Regions from separate parts of the Solibacillus cecembensis genome, predicted to be linked through region 1. Evidence: riboswitches for the same ligand, from Rfam matches in the RefSeq annotation. Region 1 holds a riboswitch; the other holds the start of a gene.
What was found. Region 1 has a riboswitch for FMN ahead of ACQKIH_RS14710 (ECF transporter S component). Riboswitches for the same ligand answer to the same signal wherever they lie in the genome.

Region 1 (8,272 bases):
TTCTTTAAAATTCGAATAATCGTTTATAAAAAAAAGACATCCCTTTGCGCTAAACCGTGCAAGGAGATGTCTTTTTTAATTGAGGTCAATTCCCGATACGAAAATAAATTTCCCTAACTCCCTATTGCGATACAAATTTCCGGATGTTATAGTTATTATTAGTAGCAGGTACTAATGACAACTAATTATTTATAGGGGTGTTAAAATGGATTTATTACAATTACAAGGCAAAAATATCGTCGTAATGGGTGTTGCCAATGAGCGCAGTATTGCATGGGGAATTGCACAGCAGTTATTCGAAGTTGGGGCAAATGTCATTTTCACATATAGAAAAGAGCGTTCGAAAGGTAAAATCGAAAAAATGCTCGAAAAATTAGACCGACAAAATGTAGCCATCGTTGAATGTGATGTTAACAGTGATGAAAGTATCGCAACAGCATTCCAACAAATTGGTGAACAGTTCCAAGTTATTCATGGCATCGTGCACTCTGTCGCTTTCGCACATGCTGAAGATTTGAAAAATCGATTTGTAGAAACGACGCGTGATGGCTACGCTTTTGCACAAGATACGAGCGCATACTCTCTAATCGCTGTCAGTAAAGCTGCCAAGCCATTTATGACAGAAGGTGGCTCGATTGTCACAATGTCTTATTTAGGCGCAGAGCGAGTGCTTGATGGCTATAATGTGATGGGTGTGGCAAAAGCTGCATTAGAAGCATCGATGCGTTATTTAGCAGCTGATTTAGGTGCTGAAAATATCCGTGTCAACGCGATTTCAGCTGGAGCTATTCGTACATTAGCCGCAAAAGGTGTGCCAAGTTTCAATCAAATTTTGCACAAAATTGAAGAAACTGCACCATTAAAACGCAATACGAATCAAGCAGAAGTTGCAGATATGACAATGGTTATGCTAAGTCACCTTTCAAGAGGTGTGACAGGAGAAACGATTTATATCGATTGCGGCTACAATATTATGGGCTGATTTTTTTAGCAAGTCCTCGTTACAATAAAAATTCAAAAAAGAGCATTTTGATTATTAATCAAAATGCTCTTTTGCGTTAGGTAACGACCTTATTCTAATTTTTTGGGAATAGGCTCCCCCGCTTGAATTAATGACTTACTCCTATTAATAAGTAATGTCACAATCAACATGAGTATCCCAGTCCCAATTAATAATATTTCAACCGAAATAATATCTGCTAAAGGCCCGAATATCAACATTCCTAGTGGCATCATAGACGTAGAGATCATTCCAAACACCCCGAATATTCAACCTAAATAATCCGTATCTACTTTTTCTTGGATGATTGTCATCGTCGGTGTATTAAAAATCGGCATCGCTAGACCAAATAGTGCCATCACGAATAAATATAGTGAAAAAATTGGAAGGACACCTAACAAAATTGTACAAGTTGCCATGACAATACCTGCAAACATCATCGTATACACTCTATTTCGGAACCCACCCCATGTAGCAATGAGAATACCACCAATCATCATTCCAACTGAAAAGGTAATCTCAACCGCTGTAAGTCGCCAAATATCATCCCCAAAGCTTCTCGCTACTTGTAATGGAGTTAAAAATGCCACTGGAGCCATTAAAACAAAAAGCGCTGCAAAAAATACAAAAAAGCTTTTCAAAAAATCATGTTGTTTAATATATTGGATGCCTAATTTGAAATCACCTAAATAACTTACTTCTTGCTGTTGCGCTGCTTTTGCATGTAACGGTATTTTTAGTAATGTTATAAGTACCGTAATCGCGATTACAGCCGTAATAACATCAATAAAGAATATCGCTTTCATCGTAGTTAACGACAATAGTGCAGCACTGACCATTGGCGACACAAACATAATAACCGCTTGAATCGTACCGTTAATTCCATTCACACGCATCAAATGCTGTTCTGGTACAATTTGCGGCAATATCGCACCGACAGCAGGCGTTTGAATGCCCGCTCCAACTGCTCGAATCGCCGCCATGACGAATAATAGCCAAATGGAATCATAACCAAGCATAAAAACAATCGCTAAAATTAACGTAGCAAATGCAATCATACCATCTGCAATAATAATTAACTTTTTCCGATTAAAGCGATCCGCCCAAACCCCCGCTACTGGTGACAGTAAAAACGTCGGAATAAACCCACAAATAATATAAATCGTCATCATCATCCCAGATTGCGTAGACAATGTAATATACCACATCATCGCATACTGCACGAGCGACGAGCCAAATAAAGATATCGTTTGGCTACTCAAAAAAAGTGTAGTATCCCTCTTCCATTTTTCATTTTGTATCGTACCTTGGTCTACCATAAATCAACCACCTCCAAATTCCCTTAATTCCTTGTCAATCAATAACTTACATTATTTTAGCCGAAAAAAAATCACTTAACCAGTATGTTAAAGAACATATTGATTAAGTAATTTTTTTAGTGGATGTTGCGCTTTTTAAAGCTGCCGCCACGCACTTCTGCTACATCTGTAATCACAACAAAGGCATTTGGATCAACTTCTTTAATAATCGTAATAATTTTATTTTCTTCCATTCTTGTTATAACACACGTCACAATATCCATCACTTCATTTGAAAATCCACCACGCCCTTCAGAATACGTAACGCCGCGTCCTAAACGGTCTTGAATTGTCGAACCAATTTCTTCGGAATATTTGCTAACAACTTTAACAGATTTAGATTTTTCTAAACCATCTTGCACTACATCAATGACCACTTTTGCAATGTAGTAAGTCGTCGCTGAGTATAAAGCACCTTCCAGACCATAAATAAAGCCCGCTCCAGTGAAAATAAAGACATTAATAAATAATATGATATCTCCAACAGAAAATGGAACCTTGCGTGATATCAGTACGGCTAACACTTCCGAACCATCCAGTGCACCACCGTTACGCAGTACGATACCTATTCCGGCACCAAGCATGACACCACCTGATAACACGATTAACAGAGGATCATTAGAGCTTAAAATCGGGTCCATTTCATGAAGTAACGTCGTCGAAATGGAAAGCAATGCAATTCCTATCATACTCAATATAGCAAACGTTTTTCCGACTTGCTTGTAACCTAAATAAACAAATGGAATGTTTAATACGAATAATAGCACTCCTAGCGGAACCCCAAATAAATAATTCCCCATAATACTTACACCCGTAACACCACCATCAATTACTGCATTCGGTATTAATATTGCATCTAATGCATAGGCGGTCATAAATGCACCTATGGCTATCATGACAATACGGCGAGTAAGATTGAGCGCCCTACTCTTTTTACTAATGTGTTGCTTTGGCATTCAAACACCTCTCCTTTAACTTAAATAGCAAATACGTCTCACTGTATTTGATCCAATCTCTGTGTATACGAACATCCACAGTTTGAAAATCAATAATGATACATCTCTATCTACTATTATTCCTTATTTTTCATTCATTTGAAAACGATAAATGCTATTTTTTTTGAAAAAAGTAGTTTATTTTTAATTTTATTGCAGAAAACAGAAAAATGACATCACGAACGACTCGTAATGTCACTTTTTATTTATCTTATATTGACCAAGAATTACACTAAGCTTTCACTACTTTATTAGGAATGATTAATCCAATGACTACACCGATTAATGCAGGTACAATCCACCCAAGTCCAATTGAATAGAATGGCAACACTTCCGCATAAAAAGTAGATATTGCCGTTAAAAAGTTCACTTCAAATGAAGCTACATTTGCGACAAGTGCGTTATAGCCGTCAATAATACTAATAAAGAACGTCAATAAAATAGCTGCAGCATAGACCGTTTGTTTGTTTTTAAAGAGCGGTGAAGCTAACGCCAGTAAAATAAGAACAATCGCTAGTGGGTATAAGAACATAAGCACAGGTACTGCGAATGTAATAATGTTCGTTAAACCGAAGTTCGCGATTGTAAATGAAACTAAGCATAGCGCAACTACAAATGATTTATAGCTAATTTTCGGGAATACTTCATGGAAAAATTCACTACATGACGTGATCAACCCAATACTCGTTTTTAAACAAGCTAAAACGATAATAATGGCTAATAAAATGGCGCCATATGCTCCAAAGTAATGCTCCGCAACAGCCGCAAAAATTTGGCCGCCATTATCAAATTGGCCGATTGCTTCAATACTTGACGCACCCATAAACGTAATTAATCCGTAAATTAACATCATGAGCGCCATTGCAAAAATACCTGATTTCCAAGTTGCTTTTGCGATTTCCTTTTTATCGGTAATACCCGTACGCTTAATTGCATGAATAACGATAATCCCAAATGCTAATGAAGCAAGGGCATCCATCGTATTATAGCCCTCTTTGAAACCTGTCATAAACGCTTCATTGACATAGCTACTCGTTGGCGCATGGAAACTGCCCATCGGAGAGAAAATGCTAATAGCAATGAGTACAAATAAAAACACTAAAAATGCAGGTGTTAAATATTTTCCTATGTAATCCATTACTTTTGCTGGATTTAATGAAAAGTAAAATACGATAGCAAAAAAGACGAAGCTAAAGACTGCTAGCCATAGCTTAATTTGATCAGGTGCTATAAACGGCTCAAACCCAACTACAAACGGTACCGTTGCAGTACGAGGAATCGCAAAAAACGGACCAATTGTTAAATACAGTGCAAGTGCGAATAACACGCCAAAAACCGGATGCACGCGACTCGCTAAGTCCTTCAAACCGTTACTTCCCGAAAGTCCAATCGCCAAAATACCTAAGAATGGTAAACCGATCGCTGTTACTAAAAATCCAATAAGTGCTGGCCAAAAATTTGTGCCTGCAAGCTGTCCCATTTGAATAGGGAAAATTAAGTTACCTGCACCAAAAAACATGCCAAATAACATCGTTCCAATGACAGCGTATGTTGAAAAGGGTACTTTTTTATCCATTGATGTCTCTCCTATGATGTTCGATTGATAATTGCTATTCTCAAAATAAATTGATTTTTCGCAACAATGTACAATATGATACCAGTCTCATCGCTTGATTACAACACTCTATTTTTATTATATTTAAAAAGTAAAAGCCAGCACCCCTATTACTGGCATGCTGACTTATACAAAATTATGCTAAAAACTGTGCGCGCTGATTTTCGATCCACACACGCATCGTGCGATAGACCATCGTCGCAATAACTAATAGTATAATTCCTTTTACTATATTAAACGGTAAAATACCTAAAATAATCGTTTCGTACATATTAAATTCAGGCATTCCTAATAAATACGTATACATTGGTAAAAACGCAAAGTAATTTAAGACAGCCATACCTAATGACATAATGAATGTGCTTATTACTAATCCCCCAATAAGCCCTTTTACTGATGGGAACTTTTTATAAATGTAATAAGCTGGGATGACAAACGAAATACCTGTTACAAAGTTGGCGATATGTCCTACCGGAATACCTTCTGGTGCGCCAGTAAAAATCCAATCTAACACGTTCTTCATCAACTCTACTAAAATACCTGCTACTGGTCCCATTGTAATCGCTGCAATTAATGCAGGGATATCACTAAAGTCAATTTGTAAAAATACTGGGAACCATGGTAATGGGAAGTTAAGTAACATCAAAACAAACGAAATACTACTCAACATACCGATTGTTACGAATGAACGTAACTTTAAACTTTTCTTGCGCATAAAAAATCTCTCCTCATTGCTGATTCATTCTGCAAGAAGAAAGGACGAATCAAAATCATTCCATGAAAAAACCCTTATGCTAATAAAGAAGCATAAGGGAGAATAGGCACACTTAAATAAAGGTCTATTCCATGTTTTTTAAAACGTAACGTAACCTAATCCTATTTCTTTGTATAAGAAAGAGAGTCTTTCTAATTACTAGAAAAACAAAATTGTGGTTACTAAAAACACGGCATTTTCATGAAATGACGACCGTACCTCCATCTTCTCCCATCCAGACTATACTGTCGGCTTTGGAATCGCACCAAATCCTGCACACAAAAAACGTGGCTCGCGGGCTCGAAAAGTTTATGTAGCGTCCTCCAAGTAAATGGTCAAAGGCTACAACTTTATATTACCGCCGGTCGGGAATTACACCCTGCCCCGAAGATGAATCAATATTAAATTTTGTTACACCTTCATTATAAGATAAAAAAAAGAATTGTAAAGCCATCTGCTTACAATTCTTTTTTTCACATTATTCAATTGTACTAAAATCATAGACAATTAAATTTGGAGCAACTGGCTTAGGTAACGGTTTTGAAAAATGAAAGCCGCCCCAATCTTGTTGCTTGATTTGTTCAAATTTCACTTCTTTATTAAAGCTAGCTGCCGTTAAAAGAATCCCTTCAATCATACGCATCGCTTGAACCGAATCATATTTGTCTAAATCCAATAGCTCATCAAAAGTAACCGTTACCGTTTTTCTCTTTACTTTTACTTGAAAGGAAACATCCGGCAAAATAGCGGTGTGATAAATATCATTGGCTTCGGTCGTCATATTTAATAATGCATCCTTTACATCGCTAAAACTCATTCGGAAATTCGGACTTAAATAGGTTGAACCATCACGCATTTGATAACTAAAATAATTATAATTCGTCTTTTTTCCTGTTAATTCAATCGGTTCACTAACTTCCCCCATGTAACTGAGCGTTATTTGTGTCCCCTCTTCATTTGTCAGCAACACTTGATCATAACTCTCACCGAACGTATCAATTAATGCGCCTTTATAATTTGACAGCGCGGCTGAACCAGCATCATACATATGGTCCTCTGGCAGCTGATGCACTAAATTATCGCCTTTTTCTGTAAAGTTACCTTTAAAGGGATGATACTCTTTAAAGCCTAAAGACTGCTCCTCAATGAACGGTGCAAACTCCTGATACAGCTGTAATTTTGTCGGTGTTTTTGTACCTAATTGACGCTCCACAATTTCAGTGGGAATTAAAAAACTAACCGGTACGCTTTCTGCATCATCGCCTACTAATCCTATCGTAAATAATGTGAATCCTTCTAGTTGTTGCTCATTAACGACCGTATGATTCGGCATGGCCATCAATTTTGGTGATAGGTCATTATTTTCCATCTCCATTGAATGACTTTCCATCATTCTAGTTGTAGCTGGCTCATGTGATGACGTATCTTCCAATTGAGCATCCTCTGCATCTAATGGCAGAGCTATTTCAGGGGCATTCCCCATAAAAGTAGAAGCTATAAAAACAAGAACAAAAAGTGAGGCAATCGATGCAATTAAAGGCTTCCAGCTCATCTTTTTCTTAACAATCACAGGCTGTTGTTCCGTATGAGAATCAAAGACTATACTTTCTTTTAGCCGTTGTAATACTTCATCTTTTGATCGTTCATCTTTAATTTTTGGTGCCTTTTCTAATAACTGCTCGATTTGATCTTCATCCCAAAACGGTTTTTTCTTCATGCATTTGCCCCCTCTCCGTCTAATTTTTGTAAGATTTCTCGTAGTTTTTTTAATGCCCTATGCTGTGTCGTCTTTACTTTCCCCTCTGTCCAGCCTAATATTTCTGCCGTTTCTTGAATCGTTAATTCCTGCATATAGCGCATGATGATGACCATCTTTTGATCCCCTGTGCAAGCCTCTAACGCTTCCAGTAGTTGGCGCATTTGATCACTTAATTCTGTAAATTGCTCGGGTGTTGGCATGGGAGAAACAAGTTGCTCGGTTTCCCAATCAAAAGTTGTGAAAGAATGACGATCTCGAATTTGTTTTTTACGGAAATAATCAATTGCGACATTTTTCGCGATTGAAAATAGCCACGTCTTTTCACTACTTTTCCCTTCAAAACGTTCATACGATTTGAGGACCCGCACATATACTTCATGGGAAAGATCCTCCGCAATCGTACGGTTTTTAACTAAGTAGGTTAAAAAGTTAAAAACGTCTTGATGATAAGTATCGTATAATCGATGGAAAATGGACTCTTGCACCCATTCCACCTCCGTTCTATTAATTTGTCGTTTCTAAACGCAAAAAGTTGCATGGTACTTTTATCCATAGTCAAAAAGGTGTGCTATAAAAAATAATAGTCACACCCTTCGTAGTTAATTATTTATCGGTATTGCTTTATTCAGGTAGTGGTAAATAGAATGTAAATGTCGTGCCTTGCTGTTCGCCGCCACTGTCGACTGTAATATTTCCTTTATGTGCCTCGATAATATTGCGTGTGATAGCTAACCCTAAACCTGTTCCCCCTTTTGAACGTGTTCTCGCTTTATCTGCTTTGTAGAAACGTT
Region 2 (8,068 bases), on a different contig from region 1:
CACTATACCAAGCAACGAATGCTAGAAATTGACTCACTATTGCAAGATAAAAGAAGCTAACCCAAGCTTGTATTGGCGCTTGGAGCATTTCAGTTGAAAGCTGCAACCCTACTGGAATAATGAAAAATGGAGCCCCGATCATAATTGCCCAAGCAATGACTTGCCAGCTCCCTAATTCTTTCGCTAACATCCCACCTTCTGCATAACTAAGTCCAAGAATAATTACTGCTGCTAGTAAAGCTAAATCGGCATATTGTAATTGACCAAATCCAAGATGAAGTGCATACATAATGACAGCTAAAGAGCCGATTACACTTGAAATCCAAAATTTCCGTGAAGGACGTTCACCTGCTCTAAATATGGCAAATCCGGCAGTTGCTAACGGTAACAGAGCTAATTCCACCGCTCCGTGAGAGACAGGCAAGGATTCCATTGCAAAAGAAGCAAGGAGCGGAAATCCTAAAACTGCACCTAGAGCAACAATAAGTAGACTTTTGAAGTGGCGAGGAGAAGGAATTTTTTCTTTTTTCACAATCAATACTACAGCTACTAATAACGCTGCAACAACGGTTCTGCCTAGACCGACGACCGTAGCCCCAAAATACTCTACTGCAATACTTGTAGCAGGGAGTGTTAAACTAAAACAAATGACACCTACTAATCCTAATAATAATCCCATTTTCTCTCTATTTTCTCTCTATTTTCTTTCTGCACCTTAACCTACCTCCATTTTTTGTATCCTTCTGTACCATTTTCTACTTTTCTGTAAAAACCTTCTGCTATAATTAGGATTATAATAGGTACAGTTGGTGAAAATAAACCATTTTTTTACCTATCTGAACTGGTACAGTTAAAGGAGGTTCAATAGATGCATTCAAAATATATAAATATAATGGAAGAAATTAAGCAGCAACTCGCAGATGGGTCACTCATTGCAGGTAGTAAACTCCCTTCTGTTCGTCAGTTATCGGAGCATTTTTCATGTAGTAAAAATACGATTATTAAAGCATACGCTGAACTAGAAAAGGAGCATTGCATTTATTCGGTTCCTAAAAGTGGCTACTATGTTGTGAATGATTTTCAAAAAGTCGCGGATGAAATGGAGGTGATTGATTTCTTGGCTGCCGGTCCAGACAAAAATGTTATGCCATATGTAGAATTTCAACATTGTATGAATCAAGCAATAAATCAATATAAAGAAGAGCTTTTTACTTACTCAGATCAACAAGGGCTTTACCCACTACGAGTACAATTGGTGAAATATCTTCAAACTTTACAGGTATTTACCCAACCTGAAAGATTAGTCGTTGTTTCCGGCTCGCAACAAGCACTAAATTTATTAGTTTCTATGCCCTTTCCAAATGGGAAAAACAATATTTTGATCGAACAGCCTAGTTACTTTGGAATAATTGAGTCCGTCAATCTGCATCAAGTGACTACTTTTGGGATTGAGTTAACGATGGATGGAATTGACTTTGACCGTTTGGAATATATTTTCCGCAATAATGATATAAAATTTTTCTATGTTATTCCAAGATTTCATAATCCACTTGGACATAGTTATACGAATAGCGAAAAGAAAAAAATCGTGGAATTAGCTGAAAAATATGATGTGTATATAGTTGAAGATGATTTTTTAGGAGACCTTGATACAAACGCAAAATCAGATCCTTTATTTTCCTTTGATCCTTCTGGAAGAGTGATTTATATTAAAAGCTTTTCGAAAATTTTTCTCCCAGGATTAAGGATTGCTACTGTCATTCTTCCTTCATTAATGATTAACAATTTTTTGAGATATAAATTTACTTCGGATTTTAATAGCTCAACACTTTCTCAAGGGGCGTTGGAAATTTATTTGAAAAGTGGCATGTTTAATAGCCATCTCAAAAAAATAAAAGAGGTATACCAAACTAAAATGCATATCCTTCAAGAAGCTTGTGCATTATTGCTTCCGGCAAATACTCATTTTTCTAAACCGACTTCAGGGTTCTATTTATCCATTAGTTTGCCAGAGAATGTGACAGCAAAACAGGTCGTCCATATGCTAAAGGAGCAGCATGTTTATGTTGATGATGCATCTAGAATGTTTTTACCCGAATATAAAAAGGAAAATCTCCTTCGATTAAGCATCTCTCAAGTGAACGAGAGTCAAATTAAACTAGGGGTAGAACGATTGGCACACTGTATTTCTTTAATTGACAGTAGAAAAAAACCTATTACTCCAAATAACGCTTTACTCATATAATGTGAGAAAGTTTATTTAGAGGACCGCTTCACAGGCTTAACGAATTCCACACCTTGACTTGCATGGGGGAGCATTTTTATGTTAGAAGCGACAATAACATACTTTAGTTATAAAACACATATCTTTAAAATTGCACTAACCAACACTACCAAAAAAGGAACTGTCTACTTTCGGACAGTCCCTTCTCAATGTGTTCTTTTTAATTAATCGCTTAAAGCCATGCTTTTACTTCTTTCACAAGTAGATTCCACTCATTATTTTGAATCCACTCTTTTTCAGAAAACCACTACCTGAACCTAATGCCATTTCCCCCGCTTCCTAAGTAAGTTTTCAAATTCGCACATTGATGACGTTTACTCATGTAAGTATATTAACTTTTACGAACTTAGAGTTTTCAGTACATTCCGAATGATAAATGTTATTAAATTAAAATTTTTAATATGCAATTTAATTAAATTAATATGTATAGGCTATTAACCTATCCCCCTAGCTTTTCCAACTCCTCCAAACTATAATTAACAAAATAATCCATAATAAAGGAGACACATATGAAAAAACTAGCTTGTTTACACGCACACCATTCCAATATCCCATACATAGAGGATTTACTAAAACCATTCCTTATTGAAATCTCACATCATGTTGATCCAGGTTTAATGGATCAAATTAAAAATAATCCGCATTTTGATCTGCAGTTAGCTCAAACAAAAGTAAATTCGCAAATTGCATGGCTTGAAGATACCCACCCAGATGCCATCCTCATTACGTGTACGAATTACATTGCACTTATGGACACGGAAAGAAAATTTCCATCTATCCCGTTAATTAAAATAGACGAACCCTCTTTTGAAAAGATTTGCTCTATAACCGCGCCACAAATAGTCATTTTTACAAATCAAGATACGGTTGAAGGTACGCTTGCTCGATTAAATGACTACGCAAAAAGCAATAGGAAAAATATCAATATTGAAGTACGTATGCTTCCCGAGGCTTTTTCACTTATTATGAAAGGCTTGAAAAGCGAGCATGATGCGATGTTGGCAGCATTTATGGATGAACTGATCCAGACGGAAAAGAAAGTGATCTCCGTTGCACAACTTTCAATGGTGGACGCAGCAAGGCAGATGAGTGCAAAACATGCTTTAACTATTCTTAATCCGTTAGATGCACTAACTAAAACAATCATAGATGCCCTGAGTTTACCTATTTAGCGCTCAATGGGCATTACAAAATATAATAGCCGTACACAATAACAAGCCCAGTAATTCATTCAATTTGCAATGAGTTGTATAGGGCTTTTAAATAATTTTGCAATTTTCTAAAATAAAACAACCTTTCCCATATCTCAATCGTCTCATAAGTGAGTGACAATTAATGGGGGCTCAAAATGAAAATGAATAATCCATTTGAAGCGATTGAAGAAATTTATATCGCTCACTATCCATATTTAAGAAATTATTTACTCAAGCTCACTAAAGATGAGGAAGTAGCCGATGATATTATTCAAGAGCTTTTTTCCAAAATACTTAAAGATCCTGCACGAATTTCGCAAGTTCAGCATATGAAAAGCTGGTTAATAAAAGCCAGCAAAAATACATTGCTCGATTATTATAAAAAAAGAAACCCGAATTGTTGCATGATGAAAATCTAATTGAGGACTTGTTGGTAAATTATCTAACACCTGAATCGAAGGCTGTGATGAATGCTCAAATCGAAACGGCTTTGAAGGCATGGGCTATGGAATTATTGGGGTAAGCATTTTAGCTGTAGCGATTATTGGCACATTCATTTTACCATTTGTCGTAAAGAAAAGTGATAAAACTGGGATAAACAAGTTCGACAAATTCATTTTAATTATCGCACCAATGCTATTATTTGCATCTATAATAGGGACAATTATCTCCGAAGATGGGTACTGGATTATTAATGAAGGATATATAGTGGAAAGCAATTTGTCAGCAACGAGTTACTATTCAACTTCCACAATATCAGAGGGCAGTAAGAAAGTGAAAATACAATTAGGTGAAGCGTACGAAGGAAAACAATTACTTATAAAAAAAGTGAAAACGATTGGGAATACCGAAGTGGTCGTCAAAATTGTTGATGGTGGAGAACCGCAAAAATTACCATTTGTTGAAATTGGGATCGACAAAATCGTTGAACCTTTCGTTGTTAAAACGACTGACGGCGAAATTATTGAGTCCACATTCAATTTACGGTAGCAATGACTACCCCACACTAAATAAAATGAAAACTTATCTATTAAATAAGCAAACCCATCAATATCAAGGGTTTGCTTATTTTTTACTCACTGAACTTCGCTAACGATTAAAACATGCGATTCAAATTCGCCATTTCAATTGCCGAAATTGCGCTGTCATAGCCTTTATTCCCTACTTTCGTTCCAGCACGTTCGATTGCTTGCTCGATATTTTCAGTCGTTACGATGCCGAAAATAACTGGGATTCCTGATTCTAATGATACGTTGGCTATACCTTTTGCTGCTTCATTACAAACATAGTCATAATGCGTCGTAGAGCCTCGAATGACCGTACCTAATCCAATAACCGCATCATAGTCCCCTGTTGCGACCATTTTTTTTGCGATAAAAGGTACTTCAAATGCACCAGGTACCCATGCAATATCAATATTCTCTTCTGAAACTCCGTGGCGCTTTAAACCATCTAATGCCCCGCTCAATAATTTGTCGTTAATAAATTCATTAAATCGGCCAACAATAATTCCGATTTTTAAATCCGTTCCTACTAATTGTGCTTCAAATGTTTGTCCCATGTTCATATCCCCAATGCTATATTTTTTATTTGATTAGTCGGAATTGAAATACCAACTATAAAATGATCAATATCTGCCCCATTATGCCGGGACGTAATTTTTATTTAAATGCAATGCTAATGCATCAATTGTTATAAATTTCAGGTTAAATGTTTTGGCGATTTCCCATAAATCCGGTACGCGCGCCATTGTGCCGTCCTCATTCATAATTTCACAAATCACGCCTACTTGTGCGGAACCACATAGCTTCGCCAAATCGACCGCTGCTTCCGTATGTCCTCTACGTTCTAATACGCCACCGTCTTTTGCAAGAAGTGGAAACACATGCCCGGGACTTCTAAAATCCTTAGCTCGAACGTCTTCATCTACCATTGCCAACATCGTATCCGAGCGCTCAAACGCACTAATGCCGGTTGTTGTTGTTTTATAATCAATGCTTACTGTAAATGCTGTTTGATGGACATCTGTATTTGTTTGGACCATCGGCTTTAGTTGTAGCTTGTCCGCAATACTTTGTGAAATCGGTGTACAAATTAAACCGCGCCCATATGTTGCCATAAAATTAATATTTTTCGGTGTCGCATGTTCACCTAATACTAAAAAATCTCCTTCGTTTTCGCGGTTTTCATCATCCACCACAATAATGACTTCCCCTGCTTTTAACGCCTCTAGCGCTTCCTCAATTGTATGAAACATTTCGGTTCTCCCCTTAAAATCCATGTTGTTGTAAAAAATCCGCTGAAAGATTGTTGGACTGACGTTTCGTTAAATGCTGCAAAATATACTTACCAAATAAATCGGTTTCAACATTGACGAGATCCCCTACTTTTTTCATACCGAGTACCGTTTCTTTGTACGTATGTGGAATTAATGAAACGGTTAATGAAGACGATGTGACATTAAAAATCGTTAAACTCGTACCATCTAGTGTAATGGAGCCTTTTACTAAGCAGTTTTTTAACAGTTCTTCCGGTACGTCCAAGTCAATATAAACAGCATTGGCCACTTGGCGCTTTTGAAGGATTTTAGCAACTCCATCAATATGCCCTGATACAAAATGTCCGCCAAAACGACCATTTGCAGCCATCGCACGCTCCAAATTAACCATTGAGCCGCTTTGCAATTGTTGAATGCTCGATGCTTTCACCGTTTCCGGCATAACATCTACCGTAAATGCATTGCTTGTAAAATTGGTCACCGTTAGACAAACACCATTTACCGCGATACTGTCTCCAAGTTTTACATCTTCTAACACTTTTTTCGCTTGAATGGATAATACCATTGCTTGAGGAGTTGATTTCATCTGGTGAATCGTTCCTAACTCCTCGATAATTCCTGTAAACATCATTCTCACCTCATCCTATAAAATAGAAAAAACCCCGCTAATCGCTCGGAGTTTTAATGAGAGTTATAAAAATGGCGTCGTCAAATAAACTTATTTTCATCTATTTTTGAAAAAAGTCGACCATTTTTATTTCCTTCTCCCATCCAGACTATACTGTCGGCTTTGGAATTACACCAAATCCTGCCAAAAAGGCTCGCGGGCTTAGAATTGCTTCATCACCGCCGATTGGGATTTTCACCCGACCCCGAAGGAAATACATATGAAATTGTACAGGTTTCTTTGAAAAACAAAAAAACCACATAGAAGGTGCTCTACGGGGTGATTAGAAAATTCTCATTTAGGCATCACGAAATAAGCCTCGGTGTAAACGGTAAAATTACACAAAGGGTTCATAAAACGCCTAATCCATCCTTCTCTCATCCAGACTATACTGTCGGCTTTGGAATCACACCAAATCCTGCCAAAAAGGCTCGCGGGCTTAGAATTTCTTCATCACCGCCGATTGGGACTTTCACCCGACCCCGAAGGACTATTCAACTATGACGCCCATTATAGCAAACTATTTTTATCAATGCAAAATAAGTTTTGAACCCGTTTTATTTTTTGCTCATGAAAAATGATGAGATCAAAATCCCCCCACTCGATTTCCTTTAATAATTGAAAATAGCCAAGCATACATTTGACTAAACATGAATTTAAGAAGACAAAGGTGGTTGATCAATGCAAACAGCACTTATATATATCGTATTATTGCGTATCCTTTCGGGAAGCGTAGATATTATTGCTGCATATATTATGTTTAAATTAAATGATTTAGAAAAGGCGTTTATTGTGAATTCATCACTTGCGCTAATCGGGCCTATCATTTTCATTATCACGACTGGTATAGGCTTGTCAGGGCTGAGTGATAAAATATCATTTGCAAAAATGATTTGTCTACTTAGTGGTGTGACCCTGATTTTTATTAGTTTGCGTATGAAATGATGGGACAACCATCCGTCCCTTTCCGAGCAAACAATCAGTTTTATTAGAGCATGAATTCAATATTCCTCGAATACATTAGGCATTGATAACTAGTACTGGAGGAGGTATAGGAATTCCTACATTTGTTACGCAATCATTGGAGGAAATACGTTTTTGGTCTCGAATCATGAAGGAACATGCTTTCTTTTTAAGTCTTGGGTTCACCGCAGATCAAACGGAACTCATAAATGAAGCTAAATATTTTATCCCTGTATTTGAACAAATTCAAGAGCAGGCGAATCAATATAACGAACAAACAGATCCTCAAGTAATTAAACAGTTTAACATTCAAGTATATCAAGCGACCGTTTATATTTGGGCTTATAAACGAAAAGTACTTGGATTAATTTTAAGCTGTAAAATCGTTAGTAATAATATGCCTTTATTAGTGGATCATACAAGTCGTGAAGCCTATTATTTTGCGAAACGATTAAAAGAATTAAACGAAGGCAAATTAATCCCGTTACCTGAAGCCATTATTAAAGAAAATGTGTTTTTCCTAAAAATTATGGCTGATCATTCGAAGTTCATCGGTCACTTATTGGATCCTTCCGAACGAAAATTAGTGGATCAAGCCCGTGAGTTCAGCAATGATTTCGACCAACTACTATTTCAAGCGCAAGACTTAGATCATATGCGTCCTCAATCCGAAACTCCTTCAC

Region 2: it holds a riboswitch for FMN, as region 1 does, so the genes downstream of both, ribE (riboflavin synthase) here and ACQKIH_RS14710 (ECF transporter S component) in region 1, are expected to answer to the same signal.

The regions. Positions count from the first base shown of each region.
Region 1 covers NZ_JBNNMF010000016.1:57,643-65,914, forward strand. The annotation lists gene ACQKIH_RS14685 (4Fe-4S domain-containing protein) at 1-19, shown strand, start outside; gene fabI (enoyl-ACP reductase FabI) at 206-982, shown strand; partial or broken gene ACQKIH_RS14695 (MFS transporter) at 1,072-2,319, opposite strand; gene ACQKIH_RS14700 (YitT family protein) at 2,436-3,314, opposite strand; gene brnQ (branched-chain amino acid transport system II carrier protein) at 3,586-4,929, opposite strand; gene ACQKIH_RS14710 (ECF transporter S component) at 5,105-5,683, opposite strand; FMN riboswitch at 5,942-6,118, opposite strand; gene ACQKIH_RS14715 (hypothetical protein) at 6,201-7,439, opposite strand; gene ACQKIH_RS14720 (RNA polymerase sigma factor SigX) at 7,436-7,966, opposite strand; gene ACQKIH_RS14725 (ATP-binding protein) at 8,103-8,272, opposite strand, start outside.
Region 2 covers NZ_JBNNMF010000008.1:89,160-97,227, forward strand. The annotation lists gene ACQKIH_RS09080 (DMT family transporter) at 1-679, opposite strand, end outside; gene ACQKIH_RS09085 (aminotransferase-like domain-containing protein) at 869-2,245, shown strand; gene ACQKIH_RS09090 (hypothetical protein) at 2,794-3,456, shown strand; gene ACQKIH_RS09095 (RNA polymerase sigma factor) at 3,633-3,896, shown strand; gene ACQKIH_RS09100 (hypothetical protein) at 3,976-4,467, shown strand; gene ribH (6,7-dimethyl-8-ribityllumazine synthase) at 4,574-5,038, opposite strand; partial or broken gene ribB (3,4-dihydroxy-2-butanone-4-phosphate synthase) at 5,156-5,734, opposite strand; gene ribE (riboflavin synthase) at 5,748-6,383, opposite strand; FMN riboswitch at 6,511-6,639, opposite strand; FMN riboswitch at 6,788-6,916, opposite strand; gene ACQKIH_RS09120 (DUF2619 domain-containing protein) at 7,104-7,367, shown strand; gene ACQKIH_RS09125 (DUF2935 domain-containing protein) at 7,480-8,068, shown strand, end outside.